4 regions of the Pseudomonas sp. SG20056 genome follow, and region 2 is predicted to be linked to each of the others. Evidence: riboswitches for the same ligand, from Rfam matches in the RefSeq annotation. Region 2 holds a riboswitch; each other region holds the start of a gene.
The links. A riboswitch is a leader RNA that binds a small molecule or an ion and turns the genes downstream of it on or off. The one in region 2 is predicted to bind cobalamin.
Positions count from the first base shown of each region.

Region 1 (5,728 bases), 750 kb from region 2:
GCAGCCAGTCCACCGAGCCGAAATTGCAGGTGGCGCGCGAGTTGGGTTTGCCGGTATTGCTGCTGCGCCGGCCGCTCTTGCCGAGTGTGGACCGCGAGTTTGTTAGCCTCGAAGCGCTGACCGAGGCGCTGCAGTTATAGGGCAAGTTGGCCGCCGAGCGGTTGCCCCCCAAGGCAAAAAATCCCCTGTTAGACTGCCGCCCCGCTTTGGAGGCCGCCATGACCACGTCCGTTTCCCCTTACGCCCGCATTCTGTTTGTCGGCCCTGACCTGGCCGAGGGCGCGTTTGCTGAGCTGTTCCGCCGGCGCTTGGCTGAGCTGCGCGGGGAAGCGGCGTTGGCCGATATCGTCGATACCAGCGCAGGCTATGCGCCGCTCTGGCAGCGGGTTACCGAGGGCGAGCGGCCGTTGCTGGTGATTGATCTGGAGCCGCAGAGCAGCAGCCCGCACCTCGATTGGCTGCGCAGCGAGCTAGGCCAGCAGGCCAATCCCGATCAGCTGTTTGTCGCCAGTGCGATTGGCCAGGCCGAGGGCTTGCCGGTGGAGGCCGCCTGCGCGCTGATCGAGCGCCCCGAGCTGCACCTGCCTTGTGTCGGTGTGGCCGCGGTGCCGGGGCATCACGCCTGGTCGCAGATTCCGCCGCATGCGCAGCGCCTGCTGTTGTGCAACGGCCCGCGCTGCACCCGGCGCGGTGCGCTGGACCTGTGGAAAACCCTGCGTCAGCGCCTCAAGGCCGCCGGCAAACTGGAGTGCGAAGGCGGCGTGCATATCACCCGTACGCAGTGCCAGTTCCCCTGTGATCTGGGCCCGACGGCCAGCCTTTATCCGGCCGGTGAGTGGTTCCGCGTGCGCGATGAAGCCGAGCTGATCCGCCTGGTCGATGAGCGCCTGGTGGCCGGCCGCGCCGTGCCCGAGCTGCGCATTGATCAGAGCTGAGTGTGGGAGGGGCTTTAGCCGCGACTACAGCCGCTCTATCACTTATCAGAAGTCGCCGCTAAAGCGCCTCCCACAGATGTAACCCTCGTCCTTGAGCGGGCGGCCTTGTCGAGTTCACGTCTTGACTTGTGCTGGCGCGGATGGTCATATCCGCGCCGTTTCAGGTGTCTCACGCCGCCGTGCGTGAGGTTAAACGGGAAGTCGGTGCGCCCTTTGGGCTAGTCCGACGCTGCCCCCGCAACGGTAAGCGAGCGACGTCATCACGATGCCACTGTGCAGTTTCTGCATGGGAAGGCGATGGCTTCATGACCCTCGTAAGCCCGGAGACCGGCCTGATTCTTAGAACCTGTCTACCATCTGCTGCGCGTCGGCACTGCTGCGTTAAAAACAGGCTCGGAATGCTCATGTACAAAAGTACACTCCGCTTCCTTGCCTCTTTTTGCCTTGCATTGCTCTAGCTCGCGGAATCGTAAACAGGTTCTTAGGGATGTTGTGCGCTGCCAGTGATGCAGCGGCAACTCCCAACTGTTTGGCAACCCGCGGTGGGCGGGCGTTGACGCCGATCGTGGGTGCCTGTGCGCCCGTGTTTTGCTGTTGCGCGTTTCCATCGGGATTGCCGTGCCTATCCCTTTTGCGATGGAAGCATCATGGCGCGCTATCCCCTGTCTCAACTCTCTGTTTCCCTTGCCCTGTGCCTGGCCGGTACGGCTGTGGCGGGCGAGTCCCCGGTCAATTTGCCGGCCACGACCATTCAGGCCAAGGCTGCTGCGGAGGGCGAAAGCGATCTGCATACGCCCAGCAGCAGTGGTTCGCGCTTGGGCCTGACGGCCCTGCAAACCCCTGCCAGCACCAGCAGCCTGAGCGGCGCGCAGGTGCGCGGGCGCAACAACCTCAGCGTGCAGGACGCGGTCACCCGCACCCCTGGCATCAGCAGCATTGGCAGCCCCGGCAATGGCGGCACCGCACTGTCGGCGCGCGGCTTTACCGGGCACAGCGCGACCATGCAGCTGTACGACGGCACCCGTCAGTATGTCGGGGCCGGCACCGTGACCTTCCCGGTCGACACCTGGTCGGTGGAGCGCGTCGACGTGCTGCGCGGCCCGGCCTCGGTGCTGTACGGCGAAGGCGCGACCGGCGCGGTGATCAACGTGGTGCCGAAAAAGCCCTTTACCGGCGCCATCAGCAACCAGCTGCGCTTCGGTTACGGCAGCGACGATCGCCGCCAGGCCGCGCTGGACAGCGGTGGTTCGCTCAGCGATGCGTTGAGCTACCGGCTCAACCTCAATCAGCAGGCCAGCAATGGCTGGGTCGATGACGGCGAGTCGCAGAGCCAGGCGTTGAGCGCGGCCCTGCGCTGGGATGCCAGCGATGCGCTGAGTTTCACCCTGTCCCATGATCAGGGCGATCAGGACCCGCAGCGCTACCTGGGCACGCCGCTGGTCGCCGGCCAGTACCGCGAGAGCCTGCGCGAGAGCAATTACAACGTCGATAACGCCGAGATTCGCTACAACGACCAGATCACCCGACTGGTCAGCGACTGGCGGATCAACGATGCCCTGAGCGCCAGCAACCAGCTCTACTACATCAAAACCCAGCGCTACTGGCGCAATGCTGAGTCCTACCGCTGGCAGCCGGGTGATCAGGTCAAGCGCAGCGATTTCTACGAGATCAAGCACACCCAGGAGCAGGTCGGCGACCGTCAGACCTTCACCCTGGAGCACGCCCTTTTCGGTCTGGATAGCCGCAGCGTGGTGGGCGTGGACTACAACCGTATTCACTTCGCCCGTCAGCACGACTTTGCCAGCAGCTTTACTGACAGCGTGCCGCTCGCCGGCAGCGGTGGTGGCCAGTACCAGAGCACCGATCCACTGGGGTACGGCCCGCGCGAACGCAATCTGGCGCGGCAATTCTCGCTGTTCGCCGAGAACCGCACCCAGCTGACTGAGCGCCTGTCGCTGGTCAGCGGTGTGCGCCGCGATCAGGTACATATCGACCGCAGTAACCTGGTTGATGACTCGCGTAAGGACCGCAGCCTCAGCGGCGATAACTGGCGCGCCGGCTTGGTCTTCGAGGTCACGCCCGAGCTGTCGCTGTATGGTCAGTATGCCACTAGCACCGAGGGCGTGAGCAACCTGCTGACACTCAACCCGACCCAGCAGCAGTTCGACCTGAGCGAGGCCAAGCAAACCGAAATCGGCCTCAAGCAGGCGTTCTGGAATGGCCAGGGCGAATGGACGCTGGCTGCTTACCATATCGTCAAGGAGAAGCTGCTCAGCCGCGCCACCCCGACCGCGTCGACCGAGCAGATCGGCCAGCAGTCGTCCGACGGCCTGGAAGCCACCCTGGAGCTGGCGCTGGGGCAGGGCTGGCAGGTGTCGGCCAACGCCGCGTGGGTGCGCGCCGAGTACGACGACTTCACGGAAGCCGGTGGTGACCGCAGCGGCAATCGGCCGACCAACGTGCCACGGCGCACCGCCAACCTGTGGCTGAGCAAGGCGCTGAGCGAGCAGGTGCAGGCCGGTGTCGGCGCGCGTTATGTCGATGCGCGCTACGCCGACACGGCGAACAACGTGACGCTGCCGAGCTACACCGTGGTCGATGCCAACATCGGCTGGCAAGTGCTGGCGGACGTGCGTCTGGGGCTGGAGCTGAACAACCTGTTCGACCGCCAGTACGCCACCACCGGCAGCAGCGATGGCCAGCAGTGGTACCTAGGCGCGCCGCGTTCGTTGTTCGTCACTGCCGATTACCGTTTCTGATGCCGCACTTGCAGATCAGCGACCTGGCCTGGTCGCCCAACGGCGAGCAGGCCTTGCTCGACGGCATCGACCTGGCGGTGGGCGACGGCCAGCTGGTCGGTCTGCTCGGCCCCAACGGCAGCGGCAAGACCAGCCTGCTGCGCTGCGCCTACCGTTTTCAGCGGCCTGATCAGGGCTGTGTCGAGCTGGACGGCGAAGCGCTGTGGAGCCGTTCGCCGCGCTGGTGCGCGCAGCGGGTGGCGGTGGTGTTGCAGGAGTTTCCCCAGGACTTCGGCCTCACCGTGGCCGAAGTCGCCGCCATGGGCCGCACGCCGCACAAGGGCCTGTTCGATGGCGATGATCAGGCCGATCTCGCCCTGGTCGAGCAGGCATTGGCGCGGGTGGGTTTGACCGAGCACAAGCGCCAGGCTTTCGCCCACCTTTCCGGCGGCGAGAAGCAACGTGTGCTGCTGGCCCGCGCGTTGGTGCAGCAACCGACGCTGCTGATCCTCGACGAGCCGACCAATCACCTCGACCCGCGCTACCAGCTGGAGCTGTTGCGGCTGATCAAAAACCTTGGCCTGGCAACCCTGGCCAGCTTCCATGATCTCAACCTGGCAGCGGCCTTTTGCGACCGCCTGTATGTGCTCGACCATGGCCGCGTGGTGGCCAGCGGCACCCCCGCCGAAGTGCTGACGGAAGCGCTGCTGGCCGAGGTGTATGGCGTGCAGGCGCTGGTCGACCGTCATCCCCTCGCGGGGCACCCGCGTATTACCTGGATCAATCCATGAAGCGTTTTCTGCATTACGCCCTCTGCCTGCCGCTGCTGGGCGCGGCCCTGTCTGCCCAGGCGGTTACCGTCACCAGCTGCGACCGTCAGCTGACCATCGAACAACCGCCGCAGCGCGCAGTCAGTCAGGACATCAACCTGACCGGCATGCTGCTGGCCCTCGGGCTGAAATCGCGGATGGTCGGTTACAGCGGCATCAGCGCCTGGAAAACTCCCAACCCCGAGCTGATGGCGCAGCTGGCCGACTTGCCCGAGTTGGCCGCGCGGCATCCGTCGCTGGAAAACTTGCTCAACGCCGAGGCGGATTTCTTCTTCGCCGGCTGGAACTACGGCATGCGCGTCGGTGGTGAAGTCACCCCGGCCAGCCTGGCGCGGTTCGGCATTCCGGTGTATGAGCTGAGCGAGTCCTGCGCCCATGTCATGCCACGCCGGGTGGCCAGCCTGGAGGATGTCTACAACGATCTGCACAACCTTGGCCGCATCTTCGCCGTGCAGCCTCGCGCTGAGGCGCTGGTGCAGGGCATGCAGCAACGGGTGGCGGCGGTGCGTGCACGCCTGGCCGATAGCGGCCCGGCGCCACGGGTGTTTCTCTACGACAGCGGCGAGGAAAGCCCGTTTACCGCCGGCCGCCTGGCCATGCCACAGGCGCTGATCGAAGCCGCTGGCGGGCGCAATGTGATGGATGAGCTGGCCGCGAGCTGGGTGCGCGTTGGTTGGGAAGCGGTGATCAGCAGCGACCCCGAGGTGATTCTGATCGTCGATTACGGCGAGCGCAGCGCGGCGCAGAAGCGTGACTTTCTGCTGCAGCACCCGGCCTTGCAGGGGCTGACGGCGATCCGTGAACAGCGCTTTGTGGTGCTGCCGTACCTGGCCGTCACTCCGAGCCTGGACAACGCCGCCGCCATCGAAACCCTGGCCGCCGCACTGCACCCGCAGGCGTTCGGTCAATGATTCGCAGCCCGCGCGCCTACCGCCTGTTGTTGCTGGTGCTGGCCTTGGCGCTGGCGCTGTCCTGCGCCGCGTCATTGGGCTTTGGCGCCGCGCCGGTGCCCTTGCCGAGTGTGCTGGAGATCCTCGGCCAGCGCCTGTTTGACTTGCAGCCGGCGCAGGCGGTGAGCAGCGCCCAGGACAGCATCGTCTGGCTGATCCGTGCGCCACGGGTGGTGCTCGGTGCACTGGTGGGGGCCGGGCTGGCGCTGGTCGGCACGGCGTTGCAGGCGGTGACGCGCAATCCGCTGGCTGATCCACATCTGCTTGGGGTCAGC
Region 1 covers NZ_CP134499.1:4,438,767-4,444,494, reverse strand. The annotation lists gene RHP75_RS20945 (cobalt-precorrin-6A reductase) at 1-140, shown strand, start outside; gene RHP75_RS20940 ((2Fe-2S) ferredoxin domain-containing protein) at 219-935, shown strand; cobalamin riboswitch at 1,081-1,286, shown strand; gene RHP75_RS20935 (TonB-dependent receptor) at 1,583-3,694, shown strand; gene RHP75_RS20930 (ABC transporter ATP-binding protein) at 3,694-4,464, shown strand; gene RHP75_RS20925 (ABC transporter substrate-binding protein) at 4,461-5,414, shown strand; gene RHP75_RS20920 (iron ABC transporter permease) at 5,411-5,728, shown strand, end outside.
Region 1: another riboswitch for cobalamin. It lies ahead of RHP75_RS20935 (TonB-dependent receptor); the one in region 2 lies ahead of RHP75_RS03450 (TonB-dependent receptor domain-containing protein).

Region 2 (5,728 bases):
AGCGTGCTGGAACTGCGCCGCGAGTTCGCCCCAGGGCTGATCACTGCCTTTATCCGCATCGAAGGCCAGCCATTCGGCCTGCTGGCCAACAACCCAGCACACCTCGGCGGCGCCATCGACGCGGTTGCCGGCGACAAGGCTGCGCGCTTTATGCAGCTGTGCGATGCCTTCGATATTCCGTTGCTGTCGCTGTGCGACACCCCCGGCTTTATGGTCGGCCCGGAAGCGGAGAAGCAAGCCACGGTGCGCCATGTGTCGCGCATGTTTGTCGCCGCCGCCAGCCTGTCGGTGCCGTTCTTTACCGTGGTGCTGCGCAAGGGTTACGGCCTCGGCGCCCAGGCCATGGCCGCCGGCAGCTTCCATTCGCCGCTGTTTACCATCGCCTGGCCCAGCGCCGAGTTTGGCGCCATGGGCCTGGAAGGTGCCGTACGCCTGGGTTTTGCCAAGGAACTGGCGGCCGCGGAAGAACCCGCCGCGCGCCAACAGCTGTTCGACAAGCTTGTAGCTAAGGCCTACCAGAACGGCAAAGGCATCAATATGGCTAGCTTCCTCGAGATCGATGCGGTGATCGACCCTGTGGAAACCCGCGCCTGGCTGCTGCGCGGACTGAATGCCACGCCACGGCCGGCTGCGCGTGCAGGTAAGAAGCGCAGCGTCGATACCTGGTAATCCAGAGGATGCCGGACTGGCCGAACCATGTTTGGGCAGTTTCCGGCGCTTCGGGTAAACTGCCGCATCTTTTACACCTATAACGATCTGCCTGATGCCGACGACCTTCCACGAGATTCCCCGTGAGCGCCCGCTGACGCCCCTTCTAGACCGCGCCAATACGCCGGACGAGCTACGCCGTCTGGGCGAAGCCGAACTGGAAACCCTGGCCGACGAGCTGCGCCAGTACCTGTTGTATACGGTCGGGCAGACCGGCGGGCATTTCGGCGCGGGCCTCGGCGTGATCGAGCTGACCGTGGCCCTGCATTACGTCTTCGACACCCCGGATGATCGCCTGGTGTGGGACGTCGGCCATCAAGCCTACCCACACAAGATCCTCACCGGGCGCCGCGAGCAGATGGGCAGCCTGCGGCAGAAGGACGGCATCGCCGCCTTCCCGCGCCGCTCGGAAAGTGAGTACGACACCTTTGGCGTCGGCCACTCCAGCACCAGCATCAGCGCCGCCCTGGGCATGGCCATCGCCGCACGCATCCAAGGCAGCAAACGCAAGAGCGTAGCGGTGATCGGCGATGGCGCCCTGACCGCAGGCATGGCTTTCGAGGCGCTGAACCACGCCAGCGACGTCAACGCCAATATGCTGGTGATCCTCAACGACAACGATATGTCGATCTCCAAGAACGTCGGCGGCCTGTCCAACTACCTGGCCAAGATCCTCTCCAGCCGCACCTACGCCAGCATGCGCGAGGGCAGCAAGAAGATCCTCTCGCGCCTGCCGGGCGCCTGGGAAATCGCGCGCAAGACCGAAGAACACGCCAAGGGCATGCTGGTACCCGGCACCCTGTTCGAGGAGCTGGGCTGGAACTATATCGGCCCGATCGACGGCCACGACCTGCCGACCCTGCTGGCCACCCTGCGCAATATGCGCGACCTCGACGGCCCGCAGTTTCTCCATGTAGTGACCAAGAAGGGCAAGGGCTTCGCCCCGGCCGAAGCCGACCCGATTGGCTACCACGCGATCACCAAGCTGGAGCCTATCAACGCACCAGCAGCACAACCCAAGCAGGCCGCCGGCCCGAAATACTCCAGCGTATTTGGCCAATGGCTGTGCGATATGGCCGCGGCAGACCCGCGCCTGGTCGGCATTACTCCAGCAATGAAGGAAGGCTCGGATCTGGTGGCCTTTAGCGAGCGCTATCCCGAGCGCTATTTCGACGTAGCCATCGCCGAACAGCATGCGGTGACCCTGGCGGCCGGCATGGCCTGCGATGGCGCCAAGCCGGTGGTGGCGATCTATTCGACCTTCCTGCAGCGCGCCTACGACCAACTGATTCACGACGTGGCTGTGCAGCACCTCGACGTACTGTTCGCCATCGACCGCGCCGGCCTGGTCGGCGAAGACGGCCCGACCCACGCTGGCAGCTTCGACATTTCCTACCTGCGCTGCATCCCCGGCATGCTGGTGATGACGCCGAGCGATGAAAACGAGCTGCGCCGCATGCTCACCACCGGCCATCTGTTCGATGGCCCGGCAGCGGTACGCTACCCACGCGGCAGCGGCCCGAATGCGGCCATCGAGCCTGGCCTGGAGCCACTGGAAATCGGCAAGGGCATCGTTCGGCGCCAAGGCAGCCAAGCGGCCCTGCTGGTATTCGGCGTACAGCTGAGTGAGGCGCTCAAGGTGGGCGAGGCACTCGACGCCACCGTGGTCGATATGCGCTTCGTCAAACCGCTGGATGAGGCATTGGTACGCCAGCTGGCGGCCAGTCACGAACTGCTGGTGACCATCGAAGAGAACAGCGTGATGGGCGGTGCCGGCAGTGCGGTCAGCGAGTTCCTCGCCCACGCTGGCATCCTCAAACCCGTGCTGCATCTGGGCCTGCCGGACTATTACGTCGAGCACGCCAAACCGGCGCAAATGCTCGCTGAGTGCGGGCTGGATGCCGCCGGTATCGAAGCTTCCGTCCGTGCGCGCCTCGACAGCGTTTCTGCATGAATACCGCTCATCCAGAGCTAAATCAGGCTTGCTTGTAATTCATCCAACCGCGCATTAAGGTGCGCGGCGTTTTACTTCCGCCAAGGTGCGCCCTTCCACAATGAAGCGGCGTTAAACGGGAAGCCGGTGCGTTCTGAGGAACCATCCCGGCGCTGCCCCCGCAACGGTAATCGACCGCAGAACCGTTCTGCACGTCACCTCAACGCCACTGGGTTATCCCGGGAAGGCGAGGCGGCGCACGTCGAGAGCCCGGAGACCGGCCTTGCTGGATGTGACTGGTGTTGCGGAGGGCATCACCGTCAAGCTCAGGCTGCGTTCGCGCGCCCGTTCTTGCCCCTGCCCTCCTCAAAAGTCGTTCGACCTTTTGAGGATTCTCTACGTGAAATTGTCCCGTCTTGCCCTGGCTGTGGCGCTGATGCCGCTGGCTACTCATGCAGATCCACTTGAGTTGCAGCCATTGGTTGTGACCTCCGGGCGTCATGCCGAACCGGTCCAGCAGACTACAGCTGCAACCACAGTATTCACCCGCAAGGACATAGAACGCCTGCAAGTGCGTAGCGTGGCTGAGTTACTTGAGCGCGTACCCGGCGTCAGTGTCAGCCGTACCGGCGGCGCAGGCAGCCAGACCGGCCTGTTTGTGCGCGGCACCTCAACCGCGCAAACCCTGGTTCTGGTAGACGGCCAACGTATTTCTGCCGCGTCCAGCGGCACCAGCAGCCTGGAGTTTCTCAGCCCGGAGCAGATCGAACGCATTGAAGTCGTGCGCGGCGCGCGTTCGGCGCTGTATGGCTCCGATGCCATCGGTGGCGTCGTACAGATTTTCACTCGCCAAGGCAGTGGCGACGGCCTCAAGCCTTATGTGCGCCTTGGCGTCGGTAGCAACCAGACCTTCGAGCGCAGCCTTGGCGTGTCCGGCGGCGACGCGCGGACTCACTTCAACCTGGGGGCTGCACTCGATGAAACCCAGGGGATCGACGCCACGCGCGATAACTTCGGTGCCAATGGCGATGACGATGCCTACCGCAATAAATCGCTGAGCCTGAATCTCTCGCATCGCTTCAATGACGATCTGAAGATCGGCTTCAGCGCCCTCGACCAGCGCGGCCAGAGCGAGTTTGAGGACATCTTCAGCACGTCACTGCCCACTACGGACTTCCAGCTCAGCAGCCTGTCCAGCTACATCGATGCCAATCTCAGCGAAGCCTGGAATAGCCGCCTGGAAATCGGCCACAGCGAGGACAAGCGCGACACTGGCAACGACCAGCCACAGGCTGGTGCGGACTCGCTCTACAGCTTCAACACCTATCGTGACTCGGCTAACTGGGTGAACACTCTGACCCTCAGCGAGCGCCACCAGGTGCTGTTTGGCGCCGACTGGTACGAAGACCGTCTGCGTAGCGACACGGACTTTGTCGAGGACTCGCGCTGGAATCAGGCGGCATTTATTCAGCACAGCTACAACGCCGAATACTTCTTAACCGAGCTAGGTCTGCGTCATGACAAGAACCAGCAGTTCGGCAGTAAAAACACCTGGAACGCCGCACTGACCGTGCCATTCAATGACGACAACGACCTAATCCTGTCCTACAGCGAAGGCTTTCGCGCGCCGACCTTCAACGACCTGTACTACCCCGACTTTTGTTTCGGCGGCTTTTGCTCCGCGAGCGCCAACCCGGACCTGGAGCCAGAAACATCCAAAAGTTATGAGGCACAGTGGCGCAGCCGCTACAGCGAAACCGGCACCCTGGAACTATCGCTGTACCGTATCGACCTGCAGGACGCGATTGTTCTCGACCAGAACTTCATTCCGCAAAACGTGCAGACCGCTCGCATAAACGGGTTCGAAGCGGCGCTCCAGCAGGAACTGTACGGCTGGCAGGGCAACCTGACACTCGCGCTGATCGACCCACGGGATCGCGACACTGGCCACACTCTCGCACGCCGCGCCAAACGTACGCTGAGCCTGGATTTAGACCGTCCGTTCGGTGACTTTTCAGTAGGCGCCAGTTGGCGCGCAGTCAGCGGCCGCTATGACGACGCCGCCAATACCCGTGAGCTGGGGGGTTACGGCCTGCTTAGCCTGCGCGGCAAATGGCAAGCGACCAAGGAAGTGGCATTCGACCTGAAACTGAACAACCTCTTCGACAAGGACTATGCCGAAGCGACCTACAGCACCACCAACGGACGCTTCGGCTACAACAGCGAAGGCCGCACCGCGCTGTTTGCCGTGACCTGGACACCTCAACCTTGAGCCGTCAGCTAGGCGCTCAATAGCCCCCAAGAGAAAGCCCCGCCAAACGCGGGGCTTTCTCTTAGTGCGCCTTGCTCAATACCTCACACAGACGGTCGATGGCAGCCAGCATCTGAAAGCTCGGCCGCTCCAGACCTGCATCCGGCACCAACCACAGCTGCTTGCGCTCAACTGCCGTCACGCCCGGCCAGATGCGCCAGGCGTCCAGCTGCCCTTGCACGCCAGCCAAAATCACTTCTGGGTTCGCTTGCAGCACGGCCTCCACGCTGACCTGCGGCGCAGGCAAGGTGAGCTCGGCAAAGATATTCTCGGCTCCACAGATACGCAGGGCGTCGCTGATAATCTGCTGGCCGCCAATGGTATACAGCGGCGTATCCCAGACCTGATAGAACAGCCGCAAAGGCTGCTCACGCTGATAGCGCTGACGCAACGCGGCCAAGCCGCTATTGAATTGCTGACGCAGTTGCCGGCCCTGCTCGGCACGGCCGATACGCGTGCCGATTTCGACGAAGTTCTCCGCCAGATCAGCCAGCTTGCGCGGTTCGACGATCAGCAGGGGAATCCCCATACGTTGCAGCTGTTGGCGTTGCGCACTGCTGATGCTGTCGGGCCAGAGCAGCACCAGATCGGGTTGCAATTCGAGCAGACTTTCCAATTCAAGCTGGCCATACCGGCCAACCGAAGGTAGCTGCGCGACCACTGCCGGGCGCTCGCCGCCATCGAGCAGGCCAACCAGCAGCTCGCCCGCGTCCAGCTCCAGCATGATTTCCGTCAGCGATGGCGCCAGAGTCACTACCCTCTCGACCGCTGCGGCG
Region 2 covers NZ_CP134499.1:703,476-709,203, reverse strand. The annotation lists gene RHP75_RS03460 (carboxyl transferase domain-containing protein) at 1-669, shown strand, start outside; gene dxs (1-deoxy-D-xylulose-5-phosphate synthase) at 764-2,662, shown strand; cobalamin riboswitch at 2,729-2,942, shown strand; gene RHP75_RS03450 (TonB-dependent receptor domain-containing protein) at 3,042-4,913, shown strand; gene RHP75_RS03445 (cobalamin-binding protein) at 4,975-5,728, opposite strand, start outside.

Region 3 (5,728 bases), 740 kb from region 2:
ATATTGATATAGGTTTCGTAGCCGAGCAGGTCCTGCGCTTCATCCAGCGCCTGGCGTGCGGCGGGCACCATAAATTCGGCGGCACCGGGGCCGAGACCAATCACCGTCAGGCGGCCACGGGGCCGACCGAGCTGATTGGCGTCGATGGGTGCAGCGGCCAGCAGCAGGCGCAGGTTGGCGTGCTGGCTGTGCAGCGGCGGCAGTTGCTGCGCGTCGTCGATAAAGCGCAGCGGTAATTTGAGTTGTGCGGCGGCGTGGTGCAGCTCGGCTTTGGCCATCAGTTCTGGTTCGGCCAGCAGGCAGGCCAGGCTTTGCGGTGCCAGGTTGCTGGTTTGCAGCGCCTGCTGCAGTTCGCTAAGTAAATCGGCGCCGGCATGCTCGACCCATACAGCGACTTGCTGCGGATGGATCAGCAGTTCATCGGCATTGGCCGCGCGGCTGTGCGGGCTGATATGGATAACCCGGTTGGCGTGGTTATCCACCGGCAGTTTGGCCTGAGCCAGCCAGGGCGCGTCGCCTTCGATACGCACGGCCTGGCCGCCGAGTAGGTCGCTGACAAAACCCTTGCCTTGCTCAAGATCGGCCAGCACATAGCCGGCCGGCGGCTCCAGCAGGCAGGTGCCAAAACGCAGTTCGCCGCTGGTGGTGATCGCCGCGCTGACCTGCAGGTGCGCGGCAAGCTCCCGCGCCATGCGGTTGACCCCGCCCAAGCCGCCAAGCAGCGGCACCACGGCGCTGCCATCTTCGGCCACGGCCAGCACCGGCGGTTCGCTGTCTTTCTCGCCGAGCACGGCGGCCAGGCTGCGAATCACGATACCGGCGGCACACAGCACGATCAGCGGCGTACCGGCGCGGTAGAGCGTGCGCAGGGTGTCGCCAAAGTCTTCATAGGTGCGCTCAGCGTCCGTCACTCGGCTGTGCAGGCCGTGGATCTCAGCCTGTGGATACAACGCCTGGATGCGCCGTGCGCAGGGCAGGGCGGAGGGGCCGAGGATAATGATGGCGGGGACGCTGGTCATAAGGTGTTCCATCTGTTCTGTGGGAGGGGCTTTAGCCGCGAGCTACATAAGGCATGTCGCTGCTAAAGCGGATCGCCGTCCGGCCCCTCCCACGGGTTATTTGCAGGCGGTTAACCGCGCCATTTCTCGCCGGGAATCACGATCATCGAGAAGTACGGTGAAGACATTGGCTCCACTTCATCCAGCGGCACGATGCGCTGGTTGCCCATGGTGGCGCGTTCGACGTAATGGGCGCGCTGGTCGATGCCCAGCTCCTGCAGCACACGGCGGACTTTCTCGAAGTTGCGCCCCAGCTTCATCACCACGGCGGCCTCTGCATCTTTCAAGCGCTGCTTAAGCTCGGCTTCGGGCAGCACGCCGGAGAGCACGCTCAAGGATTGGTTGCGGTACACCAACGGGGTGCCGAGCACCGAGGCGCAGCCGAGCATGGAGCACACGCCGGGCACCACTTCCACGTCGTAACGGTCGGCCAGGCGGTCGTGCAGGTACATATAGGAGCCGTAGAAGAACGGGTCGCCTTCGCAGATCACCGCCACGTCCTGGCCGGCGTCGAGCCGGGCGGCGATCTGCACCGCGCAGGTGTCGTAGAAGTCGCTGATCACATCTTCATAGCTCAGCGGCGTGGCGAGTTTTTCCGTGGTCACCGGATAGACCAGCGGCAGGCGCTGCTGCGTGTCCGTCAGGTGCTGTTCGATGATGCCGAAGGCGTTGCCGCCCTGGCCCTTGTTGGCTTTGGCCTTGGCCACAAAGTAGCCAACCACGGCGGCCGATTGCAGCAGGCGCAGGGCCTTGAGGGTGATCAGCTCCGGGTCGCCGGGGCCGACGCCTATGCCGAGCAGGCGGCCTTTTTGCACAGTCATCACTCCACCTCCGTGGCCAGGGCGTTGACCGCCGCCACCGCCATGGCACTGCCGCCGCGACGGCCACGCACAATTACATAGGGCACGCCACGGCTGTCGGCAGCGAGAGCGTCCTTGGACTCCGCCGCGCCGATAAAGCCCACTGGCATGCCGATAATCAGCGCCGGTTTCGGCGCGCCGGCGTCGAGCATTTCCAGCAGATAGAACAGCGCGGTGGGGGCGTTGCCGATCACCACCACGCTGCCTTCCAGGTGCTCGCGCCAGTGTTCCAATGCAACTGCCGAACGGGTATTGCCCAGCGCGCGGGCCTGCTCGATCACGCCGTCGTTATGCAGGGTGCAGATCACCGGGTTGTTGGCGGCCAGGCGCGGACGGGTGATGCCCTCGGCGACCATCCGCGCATCGCAGAGAATTGCCGCGCCCTTGGCCAGGGCGGCGCGGCCGGCAGCACCGGCCCCGGCGGAGAAGCGCAGATCCTGCACCACATCGACCATGCCGCAGGCGTGGATCACGCGCACTGCGAGTTTTTCCAGGTCTGCCGGGATCGCCGACAGGTCGGCCTCGGCGCGGATGGTGGCGAAGGACTGGCGGTAGATTTCCTGGCCGTCGCGGATGTACTCAAGCATCGCTGTTTCCTGTTGCGCAGTGGGCGGCGAACCAGTCGCCGGCCTCGTCGATAGTCATGGCGCTGGCCAGCAGTTGGCCGAAACCGGCCGCCTCGGGCGTGCGTTGATAGAGCTGGTAATGCCCGGCGCTGCTGGCCAGCAGGGTAAAGGGCGCGGTATGCGCGGCGGCGCAGGAGCGCGGGCAGGCGCTGAGATGCACGTGCGGCCGTGCGCTGCTGGCGCCTAGGCGCTCGGCGAGATGCAGGGCATCGGCCTTGCTGTCGGCCAGGCCTTTGCCGCAGGCGCTGGAGCCGGTGCAGGCGATCAGCTGGCTAAGCGGTTCCTGTGCATCGATCAGCAGGCCCAGTTCGGCCAGTTTGTGCAGCAGGTTGTCTGCCGAGCGCTCGGGGATATTTGGCAGCAGCAGGCCCTGCCAGGGCGTCAGGCGCAGGCTGGCATCGCCGTGCTGCTCGGCCAGATCGGCCAGGGCGTTGAGTTGTGCGGCGTCGATTCGACCCAGACGTGAAGCGGCGGCAACCATGCAAAGGGCGTTTTGCTGCTGTGGATAAATGCCCATCGGCGCGCGTGGGCTGACTGGTTTGTGTTGCCAATCGGTCGGTGGCGCCTGAACGGTAAAGGGCAGGCGCGTTTGCAGCTGTTGCAGCAGTTGGTGGGCGGGAATCACGCTCAGCAGCTGGCGCATCCGGCTGTGTTCGCTGCCAGCCAGTTCGATAAACAGCCTTAGCAATTGTTCCACCAGCGGCATGACTTGCTCAGCCTCGACCACGCCCAGCGGCCGGTCAGTCGGGCAGCCGGCCAGGCCAAAGGCCAGTCGGGTTGGCGTGCCAGGCAGGGCGCTTAGCCAGATATCGTGGCGGTGTTCGAGCATGGCCAGGGCTTCGCCGCCGTCCAGCTGCAGGGCGAACTTGGCCGACAGCCCATGCAGCGCCGGGGTGTTTTGCAGCAGGTCGAGCAGCGCGGCGGCCAGCGGGCGGGTATCGAGCAGGGCCTGCGGGTCGAGGCCGGCGGCGGGGCTGAGCAGTAGGTTGCGTACATCGTCGGAGGCTGGGTTGCTCGGGCCAAGGCCGGCGGCGAGCAGGCGTTCGATCAGTTCGGTCTGTTGGCCTGGCAGTACGCCGCGAATTTGCAGATTGCTGCGGTTGGTCAGCTCCAGCACACCGCTGGCGCAGCGCTCGGCCGCCTCGGCGATGGCGCGAGCCTGCTGACTGCTGAGTACGCCGCCGGCCAGCTTGACCCGGCAGATGCCGCCATCCAGCGCCTGTACGATGCGCAGCAGGCCGGGGCACGCGCTAGGGCGTGGGTCGGGCAGGTCGGCGGAGGTTGGACAGTCGTGCAAAAAGGGTCACCAACAACAAAGACGCGGCGACCGAACCAGCGAAATCCGCCCACAGGGGATTTCATGGCATCGGTACACCCCGCCCGATGTTGGCACTCGCGACTAGCGTCGTCGGCAGGTCTCCTGGCTGACAGGTCATCATCTGGCGCGGCCTTCCCAGTTTCCCAGTGGCGCAGTTGCGGCAGACTCGCTGTTTACAGTTGCGGGGGCAGCTCGGTCACGATCAGCGGATCGCTCCGGATTCCCTCTTAGGCCCCTCGCACCATGGCGGTGGGCACCGACGAAGGCTGTATTATGCCCGCTTTGTTTGATGCGCTGACACCCTAGCTTGTCGGGCGGGGGCAGAGGAGTGGGTATGACAGCCTGGTTAACCCTGGTGGGCATTGGTGAAGACGGTTATGCCGGCCTGGGTGAGGCGGCGCGTCGGGCGCTGGGCGAGGCGCAGTGGATTGTTGGCAGCCCACGGCAGCTGGCGCTGTTGCCCAGCAATCTGCCAGGGCAGCACGAACGCTGGCCGAGCCCCTTTAGCCTGGAGCCGGTACTGGCGCGGCACGGTACGCCGGTGTGCGTGCTGGCCAGCGGTGATCCGCTGTTCTATGGCGTGGGTGCGAGCCTGGCGCGGCAGCTGCCGGCTGAGGAATTGCAGGTGTTCTCTGCGCCCTCATCCGTCTCACTGGCTGCTGCTCGCCTGGGTTGGCCACTGCAGGACGTGACGGTGCTGTCGCTGGTGGCGCGGCCGTTGGCGGCGCTGCAGGCGCAGATTTTCCCCGGCGCGCGGCTGCTGCTGTTGAGCAATGACGGCGACAGCCCGGCGGCGGTGGCCGAGCTGCTGCGTGAACGCGGTTTTGGTCCCAGCCGTTTGACCGTTCTGGAGCACCTGGGCGGCGATCAGGAACGGCGCATCGATGGTCTGGCCAGCGATTGGGCATTGCCGCGCGCGGCCGACCTTAATTTGTTGGCAATCGACTGTGTGGCGGGCGCTGAGGCGCGCCTGCTGCCGCTGACGCCGGGTTTGCCGGATGATGCCTATCAGCACGATGGCCAGCTGACCAAGCGCGACGTGCGCGCTATCACCCTGGCGCGCCTGGCGCCGCAACCCGGTGAGCTGCTCTGGGATGTCGGTGCCGGCTGCGGTTCCATCGGCATCGAGTGGATGCGCGCGCACCCCAGCTGCCGGGCGCTGGCCATTGAGGCTGATGCCGGCCGTCAGGCGCATATCCAGCACAACCGCGATGCTCTCGGCGTGCCGGGTCTGCAACTGGTCGCCGGCCGCGCGCCCGAAGCTTTGGCCGGATTGGCTGCGCCGGATGCGATCTTTATCGGTGGCGGCGTGACCATCCCCGGCGTGCTGGAGCAGTGCTGGGCCAGCCTGAAACCGGGCGGGCGCCTAGTGGCCAATGCCGTGACCCTGCAAAGCGAAGCGGCACTGGTGGCCTGGCGCGAGCAGGTGGGCGGTGAGTTGACCCGTATCAGCGTGGCCCAGGCGCAGCCGTTGGGCGGTTTCGACACCTGGCGCAGCGCCTTGCCGATCACTCTGCTGGAGGTGCGCAAGCCGTGAGCCCGCGCATCCTGCTGCTTGGCGGCACTACCGAGGCCTTGCGTCTGGCGCGCCGTTTAAACCCCGAAGCCATCTACAGCCTGGCCGGGCTGGGTCGGGTGCCGGATGACTTGCCCTGCCAGGTGCGCGTTGGTGGCTTTGGCGGGGCCGAAGGATTGGCGGAGTTTATCCGCGAGCAGTGCATCGAACTGCTGTTGGATCTGACCCACCCCTATGCCGCACAGATCAGCGCCAATGCCGTCCGCGCCGCCGAGTTGAGCGGAATCGCCTGCTGGGCGCTGCGTCGTCCCGGCTGGCAAGCCGGCGAGGGTGATGACTGGCGTGAAGTG
Region 3 covers NZ_CP134499.1:4,444,742-4,450,469, reverse strand. The annotation lists gene cobJ (precorrin-3B C(17)-methyltransferase) at 1-1,019, opposite strand, end outside; gene RHP75_RS20965 (precorrin-2 C(20)-methyltransferase) at 1,130-1,882, opposite strand; gene RHP75_RS20960 (precorrin-8X methylmutase) at 1,879-2,505, opposite strand; gene cobG (precorrin-3B synthase) at 2,498-3,841, opposite strand; cobalamin riboswitch at 3,937-4,138, opposite strand; gene cbiE (precorrin-6y C5,15-methyltransferase (decarboxylating) subunit CbiE) at 4,197-5,399, shown strand; gene RHP75_RS20945 (cobalt-precorrin-6A reductase) at 5,396-5,728, shown strand, end outside.
Region 3: another riboswitch for cobalamin. It lies ahead of cobG (precorrin-3B synthase); the one in region 2 lies ahead of RHP75_RS03450 (TonB-dependent receptor domain-containing protein).

Region 4 (5,728 bases), 730 kb from region 2:
AATCTCCTATATCCACGCCGAAGCCTACCCGGCTGGCGAGCTCAAGCACGGCCCATTGGCGCTGGTGGACAGCGATATGCCGGTGGTCACCGTGGCGCCGAACAACGAGCTGCTGGAAAAGCTCAAATCCAACCTGCAGGAAGTGCGCGCCCGTGGCGGCGAGCTGGTGGTGTTTGCCGATCAGCAGGCCGGCATGAGCAATGGCGAGGGCACCCATGTGGTGAACATGCCGCACATCCACGACGCCCTCGCGCCGATCCTCTACACCATTCCGCTGCAGCTGCTGTCCTACTACGTCGCCGTGCTCAAGGGCACCGACGTCGACCAGCCGCGCAATCTGGCCAAGAGCGTAACGGTTGAGTAAGCAGGGGCTGGCCGATGCGGCGTGAAGATATAAAGAGCAAGCAGGCTCAGGGCGTGCTCTTTGATACCCATATCATCGCCAACCCGGCCAATACGCGGGAGTGGATCGTGCTGTTGAAGAAAGGTGCAGGCACCAGCTTCTTTCTGGTCGATGACCAGGAGCAGGTGGAGTCCTTCGCCGATCTCAATGGCCTGATCGAAGAGCTGCGCTTACTGGGGATCAAGGCTGCGGAGATTCATCTCTAGCCGGCTTTAATCGTCCGCTGATCTGAACAGGTGTCGATGCTCGGCGTTGTACAACGCCGAGTCGGCGAACTGTTCGGCGTGCAGCACGCGGCCGACGAGGATCAGCGCGGTGCGGCGAAAGCCCTTGGCGCGCACCTGTTCCTCGATGGTGGCGAGGGTGCCGCTGACCCAATCCTGATCCGGCCAGCTGGCGCGATGGACCACGGCAATCGGGCAATCCGCGCCGTAATGCGGCAGCAACTCAGTAACGATCTTGCTCAGGTGCACCACGCCCAGGTGGATGGCCATGGTCGCACCGTGGCGCGCCAAGTCGCCCAGTGCCTCGCCCTCGGGCATGTTCGACTTGCTCGCATAGCGCGTGAGAATCAGCGTCTGCGACACCTCAGGCAGGGTCAGTTCGCTTTCCAGCAAGGCAGCGCAGGCCGCAGTGGCCGTGACTCCAGGGATGATCTCGAAGGCGATGCCCAGCCGACGCAGGTGGCGGATCTGCTCGCCAATCGCGCCATACAGCGACGGGTCGCCAGAGTGTACGCGGGCCACATCCTGGCCTTTGTCATCGGCCTGGCGGATCAGCTCGATGATTTCATCCAGATGCAGCTCGGCGGTGTTGATCACCAGTTCGGCGCTATGTCCTTCGAGCACTGCTGCCGGCACCAGCGAACCGGCATAGAGAATCACCGGGCAGCTGCGCAGCAGGCGCTGGCCTTTGACGGTGATCAGCTCGGGGTCGCCGGGGCCGGCGCCGATAAAGTAGACGGTCATGACAGATCCTTGGGTGCAATCGACGCCAGCGCGCAGGTGGCGCTGGCGTTGCGGTTTTTTTCGCCGAGCAGGCGGGCAGCATTGCCGCTCATAAGCGTGGCCAGGGCCATGGCGCAGGGTTCGGCGACAGCCGGGCTGCCGGTTGCGGCCAGGGTGAGCGGCGAGCTTTGCACGAGGTGCTGATAGGGCTGCAATTCTTCCGCACTAAAGCAGTTCAGCTGCAGACCAAGGCGTTCGGCCAATACCAGCAGGCCCGGCTCGTCGCGTTTATGCGCGATGCTGGCCAGCCCCGCCAAGTTATCCACAGTCAGGCCATGCGTCTGCAAGCTATGCAGCAGCAGGCTGAGTAAGTCCTCCACATTGCAGCCACTACGGCAGCCCAACCCGGCGACCACCTGAACGGCGGCAGCGGGGCGGCGAGGGGTGTGGCTGGGGATCATCTGTGGCGCTCGGTGTGTGCGGCGGCGTAGCTCAACATGGTGGCCGGCAGTGGTCAACCGCGATTGACCGGCCGCCATGGCCTGCGTAGCCTTGTCGCGTTCGAGGTTCTTCGTGGGCATGTCCACGAAGCTAAGAGGGAACAAGGTTGATGCCTTGGCTGCCCCCGCAACTGTGAACGGTCCAAAGCCCTTCGATACACCACTGCCAGCGGCGGGAAGGTGAAGGGTCGCGCAAGGCGCAGACCGTGAGCCAGGAGACCTGCCTCGTCACGTTTTCGACAACCGGGCGGGGTGATCCGGTGGTGTTGGCTGACGCCCCGTGGCTGTCATGTCTGTGCCGCCTCCTGCTCGTCTTTCTTTCGACGTCACGCAGGACTCGCCATGCAAACCCTCGCCAAACTTCCCGTCACCATCGTTACCGGCTTTCTCGGCGCCGGCAAAACCACCCTGCTGCGGCACATGCTCGGCCATGCCGACGGGCGGCGCATCGCGGTGATCGTCAACGAGTTCGGCGAGCTGGGCATCGACGGCGAAATCCTCAAGCAGTGCTCCATCGGTTGCAGCGAAGAAGAAGCCAGCGGCCGCATCTTCGAGCTGGCCAACGGCTGTCTGTGCTGCACCGTGCAGGAAGAGTTCTTCCCGGTGATGCGCGAGCTGGTGGCACGGCGCGGCGAGCTCGACCATATCCTGATTGAAACCTCCGGCCTGGCGTTACCCAAGCCGCTGGTACAGGCCTTTAACTGGCCGGAAATTCGTAACGCCTGCACCGTGGATGCAGTGATCACCGTGGTCGACAGCCCGGCTGTGGCGGCCGGCACTTTTGCCGCCTTCCCTGATCAGGTCGATGCGCAGCGCAAGCTTGACCCGAATCTGGACCATGAATCGCCGCTGCACGAGCTGTTTGCCGATCAGCTGGCCAGCGCCGACCTGGTGATCCTCAACAAGGCCGACCTGCTCGACGCCGCCGCTTTGGCTGCCGTGCGTGCAGAAGTAGCCGAGGAGCTGCCGCCCGCAGTGAAAATCATCGAAGCCCACGGCGGCGAGTTGCCGCTGGACGTGCTGCTGGGCCTGAACTGCGAGACCGAACTGCATATCGAGGGCCGTAAGACCCACCATGACCTGGAAGGCCATGAAGACCACGATCACGACGAGTTCGCCTCGTTCCACGTGGAACTGCCTGAAGCCGAGGAAGCGTGTCTGCTGCAAGCGCTGAAGGAGGCGGTCAGCAAACACGGCATTCTGCGCATCAAGGGTTTCGCCGCGATTCCCGGCAAGCCGATGCGCCTGCTGCTGCAAGGCGTTGGCCAACGTTTCGATAAACACTTCGACCGCGCCTGGCAGGCCGATGAGCCGCGCATCACCCGCCTGGTGGTGATTGGCCAGACGCTGGATCAAGCCGCTATCGAAGCCGAGCTGCAGACGGCATTGGCCTGATGGAAATGTGGGAGGGGCTTTAGCCGCGAGCCTTATAGGGCCTGTCGCGGCTAAAGCCCCTCCCACAGGTGAATTCCCCATGCATCTATTGCGCACCCAGCCCGGCAGCCAGCTGCCGGTCGACAGCATTGCCGACCTCGGCCAGACCCCGGCCGAGCTGGTGATTCTGTGCACCGGCGATTCGCACCTGTCGTTGCTGGCCGAAGTGGCGCGGCAGCTGCCGGCGGATTACCCCAGTTTGCGTCTGGCCAGCCCGGCGCAGCTGAGCAATCACGCCTCGGTGGATCTCTACGTTGAGCAGGTGCTGCAGCACGCCAAGGTCATCCTGATTTCCGTGCACGGCGGCGTCAGCTATTGGCGCTACGGCATCGAGCGCCTGGTCGAACTGGCCGAGCGCGGCGCGCGGGTGATTATGGTGCCGGGGTGCGACAACCCCGATCCGGAGCTGATGGCCCTGAGCAACGTGCCAGTGGCCGAGGCCGAACGGCTTTGGCAGTTTCTCCGCCAGGGCGGTGCAGGCAATGCGCTGCAGCTGTTTAACTGCATCGCCAGCCAGTGGCTACAGCGCGATTATTCCTGGGTAGAACCCCAGGCCTTGCCGCGCGTGGGCCTCTATCACCCGCATTTGGCCAATCCGAGCCTGGCCGATTGGCAAGCCAACTGGCAGGTTGATGCGCCGGTGGCGGCGCTGCTGTTCTACCGCACCCAGGTGCAGGCGGCGAATACCGGGTTTATCGATGTGTTCTGCCAGCGCTTGCAGGCCCAAGGCCTTAATCCGCTGCCGATTGCCGTGGCCAGCCTTAAGGAGGCCGCCTGCCTGGCCCAGGTCGAGGGCTGGCTGGACGAAGCCGATGCCCGCCTGATTATCAACACCACGGCATTCGCCCTGTCTAACCCGGAAGCGCCGAGCGCACGGCCTTTCCGCCGCGATATTCCGGTGCTGCAAGCCATTTGTTCGTTGGATAACCATGCACAGTGGCAGGCCAATGCCCAGGGCCTGGGTTCGCGTGACCTGGCCATGCATATCGTGCTGCCCGAGCTGGACGGCCGCCTGATCACCCAGCCGATCAGCTTCAAGGGCCTGGCCTGGCGCAGCGAGCGCAGCCAGAGCGATGTGGTTTGTTACCAGCCGCATCTGCCGGGGATGGATTTCGTCGCCGAGCTGGCGCGCAACTGGATGGCGCTGGCGCACAAAGGCAACGCCGACAAGCGCATCGCCCTGATCCTCGCCAACTACCCGACCCGCGACGGCCGTATCGGCAATGGCGTCGGCCTGGACACCCCGGCGGCGGCGCTAAATATCCTCAAGGCGCTGCAACAGCAGGGTTATCCGGTGGAAGGCTTGCCCGACAGCGGCACCGCGCTGATTCATCAGCTGCTTGGCGGCGTGACCAATGATCTGGACATGCTCGACGCGCGGCCTTGCGCCCAGAGCCTGGCATTGGATGACTATCTGGCGTTTTTCCACAGCTTGCCCGCAGCCAACCAGCAGGCGGTGCGCGAACGTTGGGGCGAGCCGCAGCAGGACCCGATGTTCCGCAGCGGTCGGCTGATGATCGCCGGCCTGCGCTTCGGCCTGACCTTTGTCGGCATCCAGCCGGCGCGCGGTTATCAGCTGGACGCGGCAGCGGTGTATCACGACCCCGATCTGGTTCCGCCGCACGGCTACCTGGCGTTTTATTGCTGGATTCGTACGGCATTTGCGGCGAACGCCGTCATACACGTAGGCAAACACGGCAATCTGGAATGGCTGCCGGGCAAGAGCGTCGGCCTGTCCGAACAATGCTGGCCGAGCGCGATTCTCGGCCCTTTGCCGAATATCTACCCGTTTATCGTCAACGATCCGGGCGAGGGCGCCCAGGCCAAACGCCGTACCCAGGCGGTAATTATCGACCACCTGATGCCGCCGCTGACCCGCGCCGAAAGCTACGGCCCGCTGCGCGATCTGGAGCGCCTGGCCGACGAGTATTACGAAGCCAGCCAGCTCGACCTGCGTCGCGCCGCCGAATTGCGTGGCGAGATTCTGCTCAAGGTGCGTGAGGCCAGCCTCGACCGCGAGCTGGGCCTGCAACTTAACGAAGACCCCAATAGCTGGCTGCCGCAGCTGGATGCCTACCTGTGCGACCTCAAGGAATCGCAGATCCGCGATGGCCTGCACGTATTCGGCGAATCGCCGGCCGGTACCCTACGCCGCGACACCTTGCTGGCACTGCTGCGTATTCCCCGTGGCGACGGCCAGGGCGGCAACGCCAGCCTGCTGCGCGCCCTGGCCCACGATCTGGAACTGGACTTCGATCCGCTCGACTGCGAGATGGCCGCGCCCTGGCAGGGCCCGCGCCCGGCGCTGTTACAGAGCCTCAGCGATGATAGCTGGCGCAGCGCCGGCGATACCCGTGAACGGTTGGAGCTGCTGGCCTTGCAGCTGATTGGTGCGGCGGATTTTGAATCCGTTGGTGCGGAAAGCACCCAGGTGCTGCAACGTT
Region 4 covers NZ_CP134499.1:4,456,564-4,462,291, reverse strand. The annotation lists gene glmS (glutamine--fructose-6-phosphate transaminase (isomerizing)) at 1-364, shown strand, start outside; gene RHP75_RS21020 (hypothetical protein) at 379-609, shown strand; gene cobM (precorrin-4 C(11)-methyltransferase) at 616-1,371, opposite strand; gene RHP75_RS21010 (cobalamin biosynthesis protein) at 1,368-1,931, opposite strand; cobalamin riboswitch at 1,898-2,093, shown strand; gene cobW (cobalamin biosynthesis protein CobW) at 2,193-3,245, shown strand; gene cobN (cobaltochelatase subunit CobN) at 3,325-5,728, shown strand, end outside.
Region 4: another riboswitch for cobalamin. It lies ahead of cobW (cobalamin biosynthesis protein CobW); the one in region 2 lies ahead of RHP75_RS03450 (TonB-dependent receptor domain-containing protein).